One region of the Actinophytocola sediminis genome, then DNA from elsewhere that is predicted to be linked to it. Evidence: riboswitches for the same ligand, from Rfam matches in the RefSeq annotation. Region 1 holds a riboswitch; the other holds the start of a gene.
The links. A riboswitch is a leader RNA that binds a small molecule or an ion and turns the genes downstream of it on or off. The one in region 1 is predicted to bind thiamine pyrophosphate.
Positions count from the first base shown of each region.

Region 2: another riboswitch for thiamine pyrophosphate. It lies ahead of ACYVIP_RS28420 (thiamine ABC transporter substrate-binding protein); the one in region 1 lies ahead of thiC (phosphomethylpyrimidine synthase ThiC).

Region 1 is NZ_BAAGXS010000077.1:59,532-66,559, forward strand. Features, by position in the region: gene thiD (bifunctional hydroxymethylpyrimidine kinase/phosphomethylpyrimidine kinase) at 1-160, opposite strand, end outside; gene thiC (phosphomethylpyrimidine synthase ThiC) at 157-1,854, opposite strand; TPP riboswitch at 1,845-1,973, opposite strand; gene ACYVIP_RS35330 (hypothetical protein) at 2,052-2,699, shown strand; gene ACYVIP_RS35335 (S1C family serine protease) at 2,863-3,780, opposite strand; gene ACYVIP_RS35340 (peptide deformylase) at 3,858-4,430, opposite strand; gene ACYVIP_RS35345 (DUF3263 domain-containing protein) at 4,574-4,885, shown strand; gene ACYVIP_RS35350 (LytR C-terminal domain-containing protein) at 4,882-5,520, shown strand; gene ACYVIP_RS35355 (TetR/AcrR family transcriptional regulator) at 5,599-6,201, shown strand; gene ACYVIP_RS35360 (hypothetical protein) at 6,207-6,674, shown strand; gene ACYVIP_RS35365 (AAA family ATPase) at 6,671-7,028, opposite strand, start outside.
Region 2 is NZ_BAAGXS010000057.1:20,597-27,624, forward strand. Features, by position in the region: gene ACYVIP_RS28405 (alkaline phosphatase D family protein) at 1-395, shown strand, start outside; gene ACYVIP_RS28410 (alkaline phosphatase PhoX) at 458-1,603, shown strand; gene ACYVIP_RS28415 (4a-hydroxytetrahydrobiopterin dehydratase) at 1,604-1,921, opposite strand; TPP riboswitch at 1,967-2,080, shown strand; gene ACYVIP_RS28420 (thiamine ABC transporter substrate-binding protein) at 2,075-3,112, shown strand; gene ACYVIP_RS28425 (ABC transporter permease) at 3,088-4,686, shown strand; gene ACYVIP_RS28430 (ABC transporter ATP-binding protein) at 4,760-5,794, shown strand; gene ACYVIP_RS28435 (ABC transporter permease subunit) at 5,756-6,613, opposite strand; gene ACYVIP_RS28440 (ABC transporter ATP-binding protein) at 6,610-7,028, opposite strand, start outside.

The DNA.
Region 1 (7,028 bases):
CCCCGTGCACGCCAACCGAGTTCTGCACGGTGACCGCGGTGATCGCGGTCATGCCGTGGACCCCGCAGGCGAAGAACGTGCGCAGGTCGGCCTGGATGCCTGCGCCACCGCCGGAGTCGGAGCCGGCGATGGTGAGCACTCGTGGCGGTGTCTCGGTCACCCTTCCTTCGCTTTCTCGCTCGCGTCTTTCTCGGTGGTGTTTTTCTCGGTGGCGTTGATCGGCAGGTAGACCCGGTCGCCGTGGTCGTGGAACCGCTCGGACATCTCCTCCATGCCGGCCTCGATAGCCGCCACTGTGGACAGTCCGTGCTTCTCCGCGTAGGCGCGCACGTCCTGGGTGATGCGCATGGAACAGAACTTCGGCCCGCACATCGAGCAGAAGTGCGCGGTCTTCGCCGGTTCCGCCGGCAGCGTCTCGTCGTGATAGGAACGCGCGGTGTCCGGATCGAGCGACAGGTTGAACTGGTCGGTCCAGCGGAACTCGAAGCGCGCCCGCGACAGCGCGTCGTCCCACTCCTGCGCGCGCGGATGGCCCTTGGCCAGGTCGGCCGAGTGCGCGGCGATCTTGTAGGTGATCACGCCGGTCTTCACGTCGTCCCGGTTGGGCAGGCCGAGATGCTCCTTCGGCGTGACGTAACAGAGCATCGCGGTGCCCGCCCAGCCGATCTGCGCGGCGCCGATCGCGGAGGTGATGTGGTCGTAGGCGGGCGCGATGTCCGTCGCGAGTGGACCGAGCGTGTAGAACGGCGCCTCGCCGCACAGCTCCTCCTCGAGGCGGACGTTCTCGGCGATCTTGTGCATCGGCACGTGGCCGGGGCCCTCGATCATCACCTGCACGTCGTGCTCGCGGGCGATGTGGGTCAGCTCGCCGAGCGTGCGCAGCTCCGCGAACTGGGCCTCGTCGTTGGCGTCGGCGATGCTGCCGGGGCGTAACCCGTCGCCGAGGGAGAACGTGACGTCGTAGGCCCGCAGGATCTCGCACAACTCGACGAAGTGCTCGTACAGGAACGACTCCCGATGGTGCGCCAGACACCAGGCGGCCATGATCGAACCGCCTCGGGACACGATGCCGGTGATCCGTTTGGCGGTCAGCGGGACGTAGCGCAGCAGCACGCCGGCGTGCACCGTCATGTAGTCCACGCCCTGCTCGCACTGCTCGATCACGGTGTCGCGGTAGAGATCCCAGGTCAGCTCGGCCGGGTCGCCGTTGACCTTCTCCAGCGCCTGGTAGATCGGCACCGTGCCGATCGGCACCGGCGAGTTGCGCACGATCCACTCGCGCGTCTCGTGGATTCGTTTGCCGGTCGACAGGTCCATCACCGTGTCCGCGCCCCAGCGGGTCGCCCACACCAGCTTGTCGACCTCGTCCTCGATGGACGAGCTGACCGCCGAGTTGCCGATGTTGGCGTTGATCTTCACCAGGAACCGCTTGCCGATGATCGCCGGCTCGACCTCGGGATGGTTGCGGTTGACCGGAATCACCGCCCGGCCGATCGCGACCTCGTGGCGCACGAACTCCGGCTCGACGCCCTCGCGGGCGGCGACGAACCGCATCTCCTTGGTGATGACGCCGGCCTTGGCGTAGGCGAGCTGGGTCACCGCGCCGTTCACCGGCTCGCGTTCGGCCACCCAGTCGGCCCGCAGCCGATTCAGTCCACTGTGGACATCGATGGTCGCGTTCTGGTCGGTGTACGGGCCGGAGGTGTCGTAGAGGTCGAGATGCTCCCCGTTGGTCAGGTCCACCCGTCGGAAGGGCACCGGTAGCCCGTCGACGTCACGGTAGATCTTGCTGGACCCGCTGATCGGGCCGGTGGTGACACGTGGCCGGACGGAACGGTCCTCAAGCGCTGTCATGAAAGCCTCCCTACGCCGGCATTACCCGGTCAGGTTCAGGCGGTCGGCAAAGCCGGGTCCGGTACGGACGCCATTTGCCCTCTCAGCCCGCTGTGGCGCGAGCTCCCGCGAGATTTTCAGTTCTCGCTCTCGACCATAGCCACGCGTCATGGGCACTGCCAAGGGCCGAATGCCGCGCCGCCAAGTACGGTGCGGGGGTGGACGTGCGTCAGCCGTACCCACCGGGCGCCAGGTCGGGTGACCGGCCGGACGCGGCGAAACCGTGCCCGACCTGTGGGGAGTTGGCCGGCCGCGAGTACCCGGCGTGTCCTGGCTGTGCGGATGTCGTCGACCGGATCTGGCTCGCGGACTGGCGGGAACTGCTTGCGGCACAACGGGTGAGCGCGGGTGCCGAACCGGAGCAGGAGCTGGCCGCGCGGGTGCGGGCGGCGCCGGCCGGCGCGTACTCGTGGACGTGCGTCGACTGGGCGCTGCGGTTGACGCGGTGCGCGGAGTGTGGGCGCGAGCCTGGCGCGGGCGACCCGGCGTGCCTGGAATGCGCGGCCGCCGACGCCGCGCGGTGGGAGTGGGACCACACCGCGGCGCCGGCAGGGATGACACCGGCCGAGCACGCGCTGCGGGTGGCCGTCGCGGCGCTGCGCGCGCCGCACCGGTGGCGGGTGGCGGTGGTGGCCAGCTGGCGGCTGGCGGTGCCGTTCCTGCTGGCCGGCGAGGGTTTGACCGCCGCGAGGGTGCGGGAGCTGCGGACCGGGGTGCTGGCCGGGCGGTATGCCGACCTCGCCGGACTCGGACAGGCGGTGGAACTGGTGAACCAGCCGTTAGCGCCATGGCGACGTCATTCCTGATGGCATTCCTGACGGCATTCCTGATGTCGGGTGTCATGCGGCCATAGTGCGCGACGGGGTCGCGGCGACCGCCCGGATCTGGCCCGGAAAGAGCCAGTTATCCACAACCGGAGTGGTTGTCCACAGATCGCCTGTTGGTAGCCATGACACCCGGGGAGATGTGCTATCCGACCGTCAGCTCCACCGGCCGGGCGAACACGTCGACCATCGCGCCGTTGCGCAGCACGGTCACCGCCAGGTCGGTGCCGATCACCTCGGCGAACAGCTTCCGTTGGATGCCCTGCGCGTTCTGCACCTGGTCGCGGTCCACGGTCAGGATCAGGTCGCCGGGACGCAGTCCCGCCAGGTAGGCCGGACCGCCGCTGACCACCTCGATCACCCGCAGCCCCGCCTGCTGGCCGGTGCGCTCGGCCACGTCGTCTGGCAGTGGCGCCGGAATGCCGATCAGCCCGAGGTAGGCGCGCCGGACCCGCCCCTCCACCATCAGCGTGTCGATGATCCGCCTGGTCGTGGAGTTGATCGGGATCGCGAGGCCGAGGCCGTAGCCGGCCACCGCGGTGTTGATGCCGACCACCTTGCCCGTCGAGTCGGCCAGCGCGCCGCCGGAGTTGCCCGGGTTGAGCGCGGCGTCGGTCTGGATCACGTCCTCGATGACCCTGGCCGCCTGGCCCTGGCGGACCGGCAGCGCCCGGCCGAGGCCGCTCACCACCCCCGCGGTCACCGAGCCGGACAGGCCCATCGGGCTGCCGACCGCCACCACCAACTGGCCGACCACGAGCCGGTCGGAGTCGCCGAGCTCGGCCGGGTCGGGGGTGTCCGGCGCCTGGATCACCGCCAGGTCCGACAGCGGATCCGCGCCGATGACCTCGAACTCGGACTCCGAGCCGTCGGCGAAGGTGGCGGTGCCGTGCCGGTGCGAGCCGATCACGTGCGCGTTGGTCAGCAGGTGGCCATCGTCGGTGACGGTGACCGCCGAGCCGCTGCCCCGGTGCAGCACCACGCTCGCCACGTGCGGGGTCAGCGTGCGGGCCACCGCGGTGACCGTGCGGGAGTAGGCGTCCAGCGCCTCATCGTCCGACACCACATCACCGCCCGCCTGATTACACCGTTGCACCCACTACAAGTGTGCGCTGGCAGGCGACTGTTCCGTGTTCGCTGTCAGTGAAGTTCTGGCTCCGATTCGGCGGCGGGGTCCCAGGAAAGGCCCGGCCGGCCCCACCCGTTGCGCTTCAGCATCCGCTTCGACTCCCTGGCATACCGGCCGACCAGGCGGTTCAGGTACAGCAGGCCGTCGAGATGGTCGGTCTCGTGCTGCAGGCAGCGGGCGAAGTACCCGGTGCCCTCGACCTCGATCGGCGCGCCGTCGAGGTCCTGGCCGGTCACCCTGGCCCAACTGGCCCGCGCGGTCGGGAACGACTCGCCGGGCACCGACAGGCACCCCTCCAGGTCGTCCTCGGGATCGGGCATGGTCTCCGGGCGCGGCGAGGTCTCGAGCTCTGGGTTGACCAGCACGCCCCGGTGCCGCACGCCGTCGTCGCCGGGACAGTCGTAGACGAACAGCCGAAGATCGACACCGACCTGGTTGGCGGCCAGGCCGACGCCCGGCGCGGCGGTCATGGTCTCGAACATGTCCTCGACTAGGCTCCGGAGGCCGTCGTCGAACGTCTCGACCCGGCGGACCGGATTGTGTAGCACGGGGTCGCCCGCGATTCGGATGGGGAGCACGGCCATGGTTGCGACCATAGTCAACTGTCCGGCCTCCGCGTTTCGCGCACACGGACAGCCGGTGACCTGGGTAACGTGATGTAATGACAGTGGCGAATCACACGCGTGTAATTCGCCTGGCAGAGGAAGACCTCGTGACGAGGAGCCGGATGAACGCCGCAGAGTTGCCGGAGCCCTCCGGGGAGCCGGTGAGCGCGCCGGTCGGCGACCCCACGGACGGTCTGACGCCGCGCGAGCGCGACCTGCTCGCCCTCGAACGTCAGTGGTGGAAGCACGCCGGGGCCAAGGAGCAGGCGATTCGTGAGCAGTTCGACCTGTCGCCGACGCGGTACTACCAGCTGGTCAACCGGCTGCTCGACCGGCAGGAGGCGATGCGGGCCGAGCCCATGCTGGTCAAGCGCCTCCGTCGGCTGCGAAGTGCCCGTGAGCGGGCCCGTTCGGCCAGGCGAACCGCACGATGACCACTCCTGAGCCGTCGCCGGCGCGACCACTGCGGGTCGCGGGACTCGTGCTGCTCGGCGTGGCCGCGGTGTCGTTGGTGATCGGGCTGGTCTCCCTCTTCGGCAACAACGGGAACGGCCAGGCCGAACGCGGCGACGACGAGCCGACCCCCACATCGAACTCCGCGCCCGCGGACACCCGGCCACCGGAGTCCTCGGAACCCGAGGCCACCAAGCCCGCGCCGAGCACGACGACCGGGCAGTCGCCGACGAGCCAGCCGGGCACGTCGGCGACGCCGCCCGCCGGTGGCGACGGCAACGGCGAGCCGGGCAAGACCCAGCAGGTCCGGGTGTACAACAACAGCACCATCAGCGGGCTCGCGGGGCGGGCCGCGGACGAGCTGAAAGAGGCGGGCTGGCCGGTTGCCGACGTCGGCAACTACTCGGGCGGGAAGATTCCGACCACGACGGTGTACTTCCGACCGGGCACCGAGGAGCAGCGGGCGGCGGAACTGCTGGCCGACGAGTTCGGCATGCGGGTGGAGCCGAGGTACACCGGGATCGAGGACTTCGAGCCGGGCCTGATCGTGATCGTGACCAACGACTACCAGGGCCCTGGCGGCGAACGCGCGCCAACGGAGAAGAACGACAAGTAGCCACTCGCACGTCAGTTGTGACCAAGTAGTTCACTAGCTTCTCTTTACGATACAGACCAGCACTGTATTGTATGTCGCATGGGTATCGACGAGCGTGTTCCCGGCCGCCCGCGGAGCAGGGAAGCCGACGCCGCCATCCTGGACGCCGCGCTGGACCTGCTGATCGAGCGCGGCGCCGAGGCGACCAGCATCGAGCAGGTGGCCCGGCGTGCCGGCGTCACCAGAGCCACCGTGTACCGGCGTTTCCCGGACAAGACCCAGCTGCTGATCGCCACGGTCGAGGCGGCCTACGGCGACCCCCCGCCGACGCCGGAGATTCGCGACGTCGAGCACTTGCTGGCCGGCTGGGCGGCGGTCCTCGCCAACCCGCGCCAGCGGCGCCTCCTGCGCCGCCTGTACGGCGCTGTCGAGGACTATCCCGAACTCGCTCGCGCCTACCAGAGACTGTTCGGCCGGCAACGGGACCAGGCCCGCCGCGACGTGTTCGAACAGGCCCGCGACCGCGGGCAGTTACCCGAGGACACCGACGTCGACGTCCTGCTCGACCTGCTCACCGGTGCGACCTGGCAGCACCTGGCCGTGCATCCGGACACCCGCACGGTCGACGACACCGAGCGGTTCCTGCGAGCTGTGCTCCACCAGGCCGGCTACCGGCCCGACGGCCACCGAGACGAGGAGTAGGCACCATGTCCACCGCCAGTATCGAGGCGCAGGCGCGCACCCGGGCCTTCGCCCGCGTCATCGGCCCCTACGTCGCCGTCTTCACCACCCTCTACGCGATCCGCCTGCCCGACCTGGTCGGGTACATCAACGACCTGTTCGCCCAGCCCGTGCTGGTCTGGATGCTCGGCGCCGCGATGCTCGCCGGGGGACTGATCATCATCGGCGGACACCGCAGCTGGCGCGGCCCACTCGCGGTCACCGTGTCCCTGTTCGGCTGGTTCGTCGCCGTGCGCGGGTTCCTGCTGATCGCCGACCCCGAAGCGATCCAGTCCGGCGTCGACACCACCATGCTCTCGCCAACCGGGACCACTCTGGCCCGCGTCTTCTTCGGCGCCCTGGCGGTGACCGGCCTGCTGCTGACCTACGCCGGCTGGTTCGCCAAGCCGACCGCTCCGAAACCAGCACCGACAACCACGCAGCCGGCGGGCTAGCGGGTGTTGGCGTAGGTCTCCAGGGCGGCCAGCTGGGCGGGGTCGAGGGAGGCGCGGACGGTGCCTCGGGCGGCGGCCAGGTGGGTGGCGGTGACGACCTCGGCCTCCAGGGACTCGCGCATCGCCGTGAGGGCGGCTTCGCGGATCAGGGCGGCGCAGTCGGCGGCCGAATAGCCGTCCAGGTCGGCGGCCAGGGCGGGGAGGTCGACGTCGTCGGCCAGCGGAGTGTTCTTCGCGGCCGTGCGCAGGACCGCCGTGCGGGCGTCGGCGTCCGGCGGGGGCACGTAGACGAGGCGCTCGAGCCGGCCGGGGCGCAGCAGCGCCGGGTCGATCAGCTCCGGGCGGTTGGTCGCG
Region 2 (7,028 bases), on a different contig from region 1:
AGGGGGACGCGTCGACGGTGTGCGTGCTCTCCGGCGACGTGCACCACGTGTACGCGGCGCGGGCGAGCTTCCCGGTGCCGGTGAACGCCGCGGTGTTCCAGCTGACCTGCTCGCCGGTGCACAACCAGGTGCAACGGGTGTTGCGGCCGTTCTTCCAGCTGGCCTGGTGGCGGCCGCTGGCGGCGGTGGTCCGCTGGTGGATGCTGCGCTCGCCGGACATCGAGCCGATGCCGGTCGACTGGCGCAAAGTGTCCGGCCCGTTCTTCGGCAACGCGATCGCCGCGCTGCGCACCGACGGCCGGCACGCGGAGATGGTCGTCGAGCGGGCGGGCGGCAGCCGGGAAGCGCCGACGCTGGCGCCGTTGACCACGGTCGTGCTGACCGACCGGGCTTAGGCCGTTCGGCCCGCGCCGAAGGTCGCTTTTCGCGTTCGGGCGATCACGTTACGTTGCAAGACATGCGGCGACGAAGCTTTCTGCGGGTGTCGGTTGCCGGTTCGGCCGCGGCGGCCTTCGGTGGGGCCTCCTGGCTGAACGCGTTCGCCGCGGCGGCCGATCCGGGAGACGGTCCGTACGGGCCGCTGTTGCCCGCCGACGGCAACGGGTTGCTGCTCCCGTCCGGGTTCACCAGCCGGATCGTCGCGCGCACCGGGACCACGGTCGGCGACTCGGGCTATCCGTGGCACCCAGCGCCGGACGGCGGCGCGTGCTTCGCCGCCGAGGGCGGCGGTTGGGTCTACGTGTCCAACAGCGAGGTGCCGCTGGTCGGTGGCGCGGGCGCGATCCGGTTCGACGCCGCCGGGGCCGTCGTGGACGCCTACCGGATCCTCGACGGCACCAACGTGAACTGCGCCGGCGGCGCGACCCCGTGGCAGACCTGGCTGTCCTGCGAGGAGGTCGACCGCGGCGAGGTGTTCGAGACCGACCCGTTCGGCGTCGCGGACCCGATCGTGCGGCCGGCCATGGGCGTGTTCAAGCACGAGGCGTGCGCGGTGGACGCCGACCGGCAGGTGATCTACCTCACCGAGGACGTGCCGGACGGCGGCTTCTACCGGTTCACGCCGACGACCTGGCCGGACCTGTCGGCCGGCGCGCTGGAGGTCATGCTCGGCGAGCCGGACCAGACCAGCGGCCAGGTCACCTGGGCGCCAGTGCCCGATCCCTCGGCGTCCCAGGAGGCCACCCGCTACCAGGTCGCCGGCACGCTGCCCTTCGACGGCGGCGAGGGCTGCTACTACGCGGCCGGCACGTGCTGGTTCACCACCAAGGGCGACAACCGGGTCTGGGCCTACGACGCGGCGGCCGGCACGCTCGGCCTCACCTACGACGACGACACCCCGCTGGCCGGCGTGGACAACGTGACCGGCGCGGCCAACGGTGACCTGTTCGTCGCCGAGGACGGCGGCAACCTGGAGATCTGCGTGATCACGCCCGATGCCGTGGTCGCGCCGTTCGTGCGGGTCGACGGCCATTCGCGGTCGGAGATCACCGGCCCGGCGTTCAGCCCGGACGGCACGCGGCTGTACTTCTCGTCCCAGCGCGGCTCGTCCGGGCTGCCGACCGGCGGCGTCACGTTCGAGGTCGCCGGGCCGTTCCGGAGCTGATCACTCCGGCGCGGTCGCCACCGCGTCCAGCACGGCGTCGATGACGCCGTCGATTCCCTCGGCCAGCGTCACGTCGTAGGCCGTGATGCCACTCTCGGAGTGCGTCGTACAGCGGAACGTGACCGTCCGCCAACGGATGTCGATGTCGGGGTGATGGTTGAGGTCCTCGGCGATCTCGGCCACGCGGTTCACAACCTGGATGGCCTGCGGAAAGTCGGCTAGCTCAACCGTCCGCTCGAAAGCGCCGTCGGCCAGCCGCCACTTCCGCAGGCGACCGAGCGCTTTCCCCTTGGCTTCGTCAGAGAGCAGTTCGGGCATGCCCCCATGGTGGCCCCTGTGCACCCGAAGCGCACCGGTAGGCTGGCTGTTCACCACGGGAGTCCGGTGTAGCGCCGGGCTGAGAGGAGGGCTCGCAGCCCTCGACCGTCGAACCTGATCCGGGTCATGCCGGCGCAGGGAGAGAGGACGAACATGTTACGCACAACCGTGCTCGCGCTCGTGTTGGTCACGTCGCTCACCGGCTGCACGCTGATGTCCGAGGACTCGGCGGAGGACGGCGAACGGCGGGTGGTGCTGGCCACGCACGACTCGTTCGCGATGAGCCAGGAGGTGCTCGACGCGTTCCGGGACAAGTCCGGCATCACCATCGACGTGCGCCGGCTGGGCGACGCCGGCGCGCTCACCAACCAGCTGGTGCTCACCAAGGACAACCCGGTCGCCGACCTGGCCTACGGCGTGGACACCACGTTCGCCTCGCGGGCGCTGACCGAGGACGTGTTCGCCGAGTACCGCAGCGCCGAGGCCGAGCACGGCCCGCAGCGCTACGCCATCGAGGACGGCGACCGGCTGACGGCCGTGGACGTCGGGGACGTGTGCGTCAACATCGACCCGGCCGCGTTGGCGGCCAAGGGCCTGGCCGAGCCCGCGAGCTACGCCGACCTCACCCGCCCCGAATACCACGGCATGTTGGTGGTCGAAGACCCGGCGACGTCCTCGCCGGGCCTCGCGTTCCTGCTCGGCACGATCGCCGCGCTCGGGGACGGCTGGCAGGAGTACTGGACGGCGCTGAAGGACCGCGGGGTGCTGGTGGTCAGCGGCTGGGAGGAGGCCTACACCCAGGAGTTCTCCGGCTCGGCCGGCAAGGGACCTCGGCCGCTCGTGGTGTCCTACGCGTCCTCGCCGGCGGCCGAGATCGACGAGGACGGCACGCCGCGCACGAAGGCCTTGCTGGACACGTGTTTCCGGCAGGTCGAGTACGCCGGGGTGCTGGCCGGGGCGGCGAACGCCGAGGACGCCAGGGCGGTGCTGGACTTCCTGCTGTCGCGGGAGTTCCAGGAGCAGGTGCCCGACCAGATGTACGTGTACCCGGCGCGATCCGACGTCGAGTTGCCGGCGGCCTGGCAGCACGCCGCCCCGCAGCCGACGACGGCCGGTGAGCTCGACCCGGCCGAGATCGCGAAGAACCGGGAGCGGTGGATCGACGAGTGGCGCGCGCTCGTTCAGGGCTGAGCCCCTGGCTGCCGGTCGCGGCGGCGGTGCCGCTGGGGTTCCTGGCGGTGTTCTTCGTGTGGCCGGTGGTGGCGATCCTGCGGCTGGGCTTCGCCGACGGCGAGGTGCTGTCGGTGCTCGCCTCGGCGCAGACCTGGCGGCTGGTCGGGTTCACCGTGGCGCAGGCGGCCGCGTCGACCGCGTTGGCGGTGCTCGCCGGCCTGCCGGTGGCCTACCTGTTGGCGCGGACGTCGTTGCCGGGGCTGGGACTTGTCCGGGTGGCGGTGCTGGTGCCGTTCGTGCTGCCGACCGTGGTGGTGGGGTTGGCGTTCCGGACGCTGTTGCCCGACGGCGGGGTGCTGGCGATCGTGCTGGCGAACGCGTTCTTCAACGTGGCGGTGGTCGCGCGCACGGTCGCCGGCCTGTGGTCGCATGTGGACAGACGGGCGGCGGACGCTGCCCGGTCGCTCGGCGCGTCGCCGGTGCGGGCGTTCGTCTCGGTGACCCTGCCCGCGATCGCGCCCGCCCTCGCCTCGGCCGCGGCGGTGGTGTTCCTGTTCTGTGCCACCAGTTTCGGCGTCGTGCTGATCCTCGGCGGGTCGCGTTACCGGACGCTGGAGACCGAGATCTACCTGCGCACGGTGGAGTTGCTCGACCTGTCGGGGGCCGCGGCGCTGTCGTTGGTGCAGTTGGCGGCGGTGGTGGCGGCGTTGACCGTCGGCGCGCTCGCCCGGCGGCGCGGGGAGTCGGCGCTGCGGTTGCGTGGGCGGGCGTCGGTGGCGCGGCGGCCGCGCGGGGCGTTGTCGGTGTCGGTGGTCGCGGTGGCGGTGGGCGTGGTGTGCCTGTTGCTGGTGCCGATCGTGGTGCTGGTCGCCAGGTCGTTCGCCGGCGGGTTCGCCGGGTACCGGGCGCTGGCGGGGTTCGGCTACCAGGGTTCGCTGCAGGTGTCCGGCCTGGACGCGGCGCTGAACTCGGTGCGGGCGGCCGCGGACGCGACCGTGCTCGCGGTGTTCCTCGGGGTGGTGGCGTGTGTGGTGTTGGTGTCGCTGTCCAGGGCGCGGGTGCCGCGCGGGGTGGTGGAGGGCATGGACACCGCGCTGATGCTGCCGTTGGGGGTGTCGGCGGTGACCGTCGGCTTCGGGTATCTGGTGACGCTGGACATGTTGCCTGGCGATCTGCGGACCTCGCCCGCGCTGGTGCCGCTGGCCCAGGCGCTGGTGGTGACGCCGCTGGTGATCCGGATGCTGTTGCCGGTGCTGCGCTCGATCGACCCTCGGCTGCGCCAGGCGGCGGCGTCGCTCGGCGCGTCGCCGGGGCGGGTGTGGCGGGAGGTCGACGTGCCGATGGCCGGGCGGGCGCTGCTGACCTCGGCCGGGTTCGGCTACGTGGTGGCGCTCGGCGAGTTCGGCGCGACGAGCTTTCTGGCCCGGCCGGACACCGCGACGTTGCCGGTGGCGATCGCGCGGCTGATCTCCCGGCCGGGTGAGCTGAACAACCAGATGGCCTACGCGGCGTGCACGTTGTTGATCGTGGTGACGGTGGCGGCGGTGGTGCTGGTCGAGTCGGCCGGCCGGTCGCGGGTCGGGGAGTTCTGATGTCCGCAGCGTTGGGCTCACGTGTCGGGAGCGTTGGACTCGCGGGTGGGCTGACGGGGGCGAGGAGGTCTGAATGGCGCTGACGGTGGCTGGTCTGACGGTGGTCTACGGGGCGTTGACCGCGGTGTCCGATGTGGACCTGCGGGTGGGTGACGGCGAGGTGCTGGCGTTGCTCGGGCCGTCGGGCTGTGGCAAGTCGACGCTGCTGCGGGCGGTGGCCGGGCTTGAGCCGGCAGGTGGGCGGGTGTGCTGGGACGGGGCCGATCTGGCCGGGGTGCCGGTGCACCGGCGGGGCTTCGGGCTGGTGTTCCAGGACGGTCAGCTGTTCCCGCATCGGGACGTGGCCGGCAACGTGGAGTTCGGCCTGCGGATGCGGAAGGTGGCCGACCGGGCGGAGCGCACGGCCGAGCTGCTGGCGATGGTCGGCCTCGCCGGCTACGAGCGGCGACCGGTGACCGAGCTGTCCGGCGGGGAGGCGCAGCGGGTGGCGCTGGCACGCGCGTTGGCGCCCCGGCCGAGGCTGCTGCTGCTCGACGAGCCGTTGTCGGCGTTGGACCGGGTGCTGCGTGAGCAGTTGGCGCTGGACCTGGCCAGGGTGCTGGCCACGACCGGCACCACGGCGCTGGTGGTGACCCATGACCATGACGAGGCGTTCACCCTGGCCGACCGGGTGGCGGTGATGCGGGCGGGCCGGATCACCCAGGTCGGTCCGCCGGCGCGGGTGTGGCGCCGGCCGGCGGACGAGGAGACGGCCCGGTTCCTCGGCTGCGGGCAGATCCTGGACGGCGTGGTGGCCGACGGGGTCGCCGAGTGCGCGCTGGGGTCGGTGGCGCTGCCGTGGGCACCGGCGGGCCGGGTCCGCCTCGGGCTGCGCCCGACCGCGCTGCGCCCGTCGACGACGGGGATCGCCGGGGAGGTCGTGCACCGGGTGCACCGCCGCGACCACACCCGGCTCCAGGTCCGGCTGACCGGTCAGCGGATCGTGGTCGACGCGGTCGCCGGCATGGCGGACGCGCCCGAGGTGGGCAGCACGATTCACCTGAGCCTGGCCCAGGACGGCATCGCGGTGCTAGCCGTCGCGGGTGGTGATCCTGGCCAGGGCGAGTGAGTAGCCGATGGCGATGTAGCACAGGGCGCGCAACAGGCTCTCGGTCATGCCGTCGGTGGGCATCGGGTCGCGCACGACGTCGGTCAGCGCGGTCCAGCCATCGGTGATCAGGAACGGGTGCAGCCAGTCGAGGGACGAGATCTCGCCGAGCACGCTGAACACGATGATGCCGCCGACCGACGCGGCCAGCACCACCAGCGGGTGATCGGTGCAGGTGGACACCGCCAGCGCGACCGCGGCCACGCCCCACACCTGGACGGTGACCAGCATGGCCATCAGCGCGATCCGCCCCAGCGACGGCAGGACCGGCAGTGTCGTGCCGGAGATGGTCAACATGCCGTCGCTGCCGAGCAGCACCACGCCGGCGACGACGCTGACCACCGTCAGCACCGCGACCGCGAGCAGGCACAACGTCGCGACCCCGAACGCCTTGACCGCCAGCAGCCGGGGTCGGCTGACCGGCGCCAGCAGGAGGTTGCGCAGCCCGCCGGTCGACGCCTCACCGGCGATCGCGTCCGCCGACCACATCGAGCCGATCAGCGGCAGCAGCATCGACAGCGCCAGCAGCAGCACCAGGACCGGCAGCACCAGGCCGTTGCCGGCGACCATCGACGCGATCCCCTCGATGGCCGCGTCGCCACCGCCGCGGGCCGACCCGGCCGCGATCGAGATGCTCACGCCGGCGATCACCGGCACCAGCGCGAGACCACCCAGGGTGATCACCGTGCGCGGCCGGCGCAGCATGAAGCGCAGCTCGGAGCGCAGCAGCCGGCCGAGCGGGGCCCGGACCCGGACCGGGGCCATCGTCGCGGCGGTCATCGGGACACCTCCTCGTCCAGTAGGTCGTCCACGTCGGACAGGCCGTGTTCGGTGGCCTCGGTCTCGGTCAGCCGGGTGAACAGGTCCTCCAGGCCGGTGCGCTGGCGGCGCACCTCGTGCACCGCGACGTCGGCCCGCACCAGGGTGGCCACGACATCGGGCGCGGTGGACGCGGTCAGGTCGGCGTAGACGCCGTCTGGCGTCGCGCGGGCCGGGATCCGGTTGTCCCGCAGGGCGTTCACCGCGACGGTGACGTCCGGGGTGGACACCACCAGACCGGTGCTGCCCGACTCCAGCAGCTCCCGCAGCCCGCCCTGGGCGACCACCGACCCCCGGTGCAACACCGCGACGTGCGTGCAGGTGGCCTCCACCTCGGCGAGCAGGTGGGAGGAGACCAGCACGGTGGTGCCGGCGG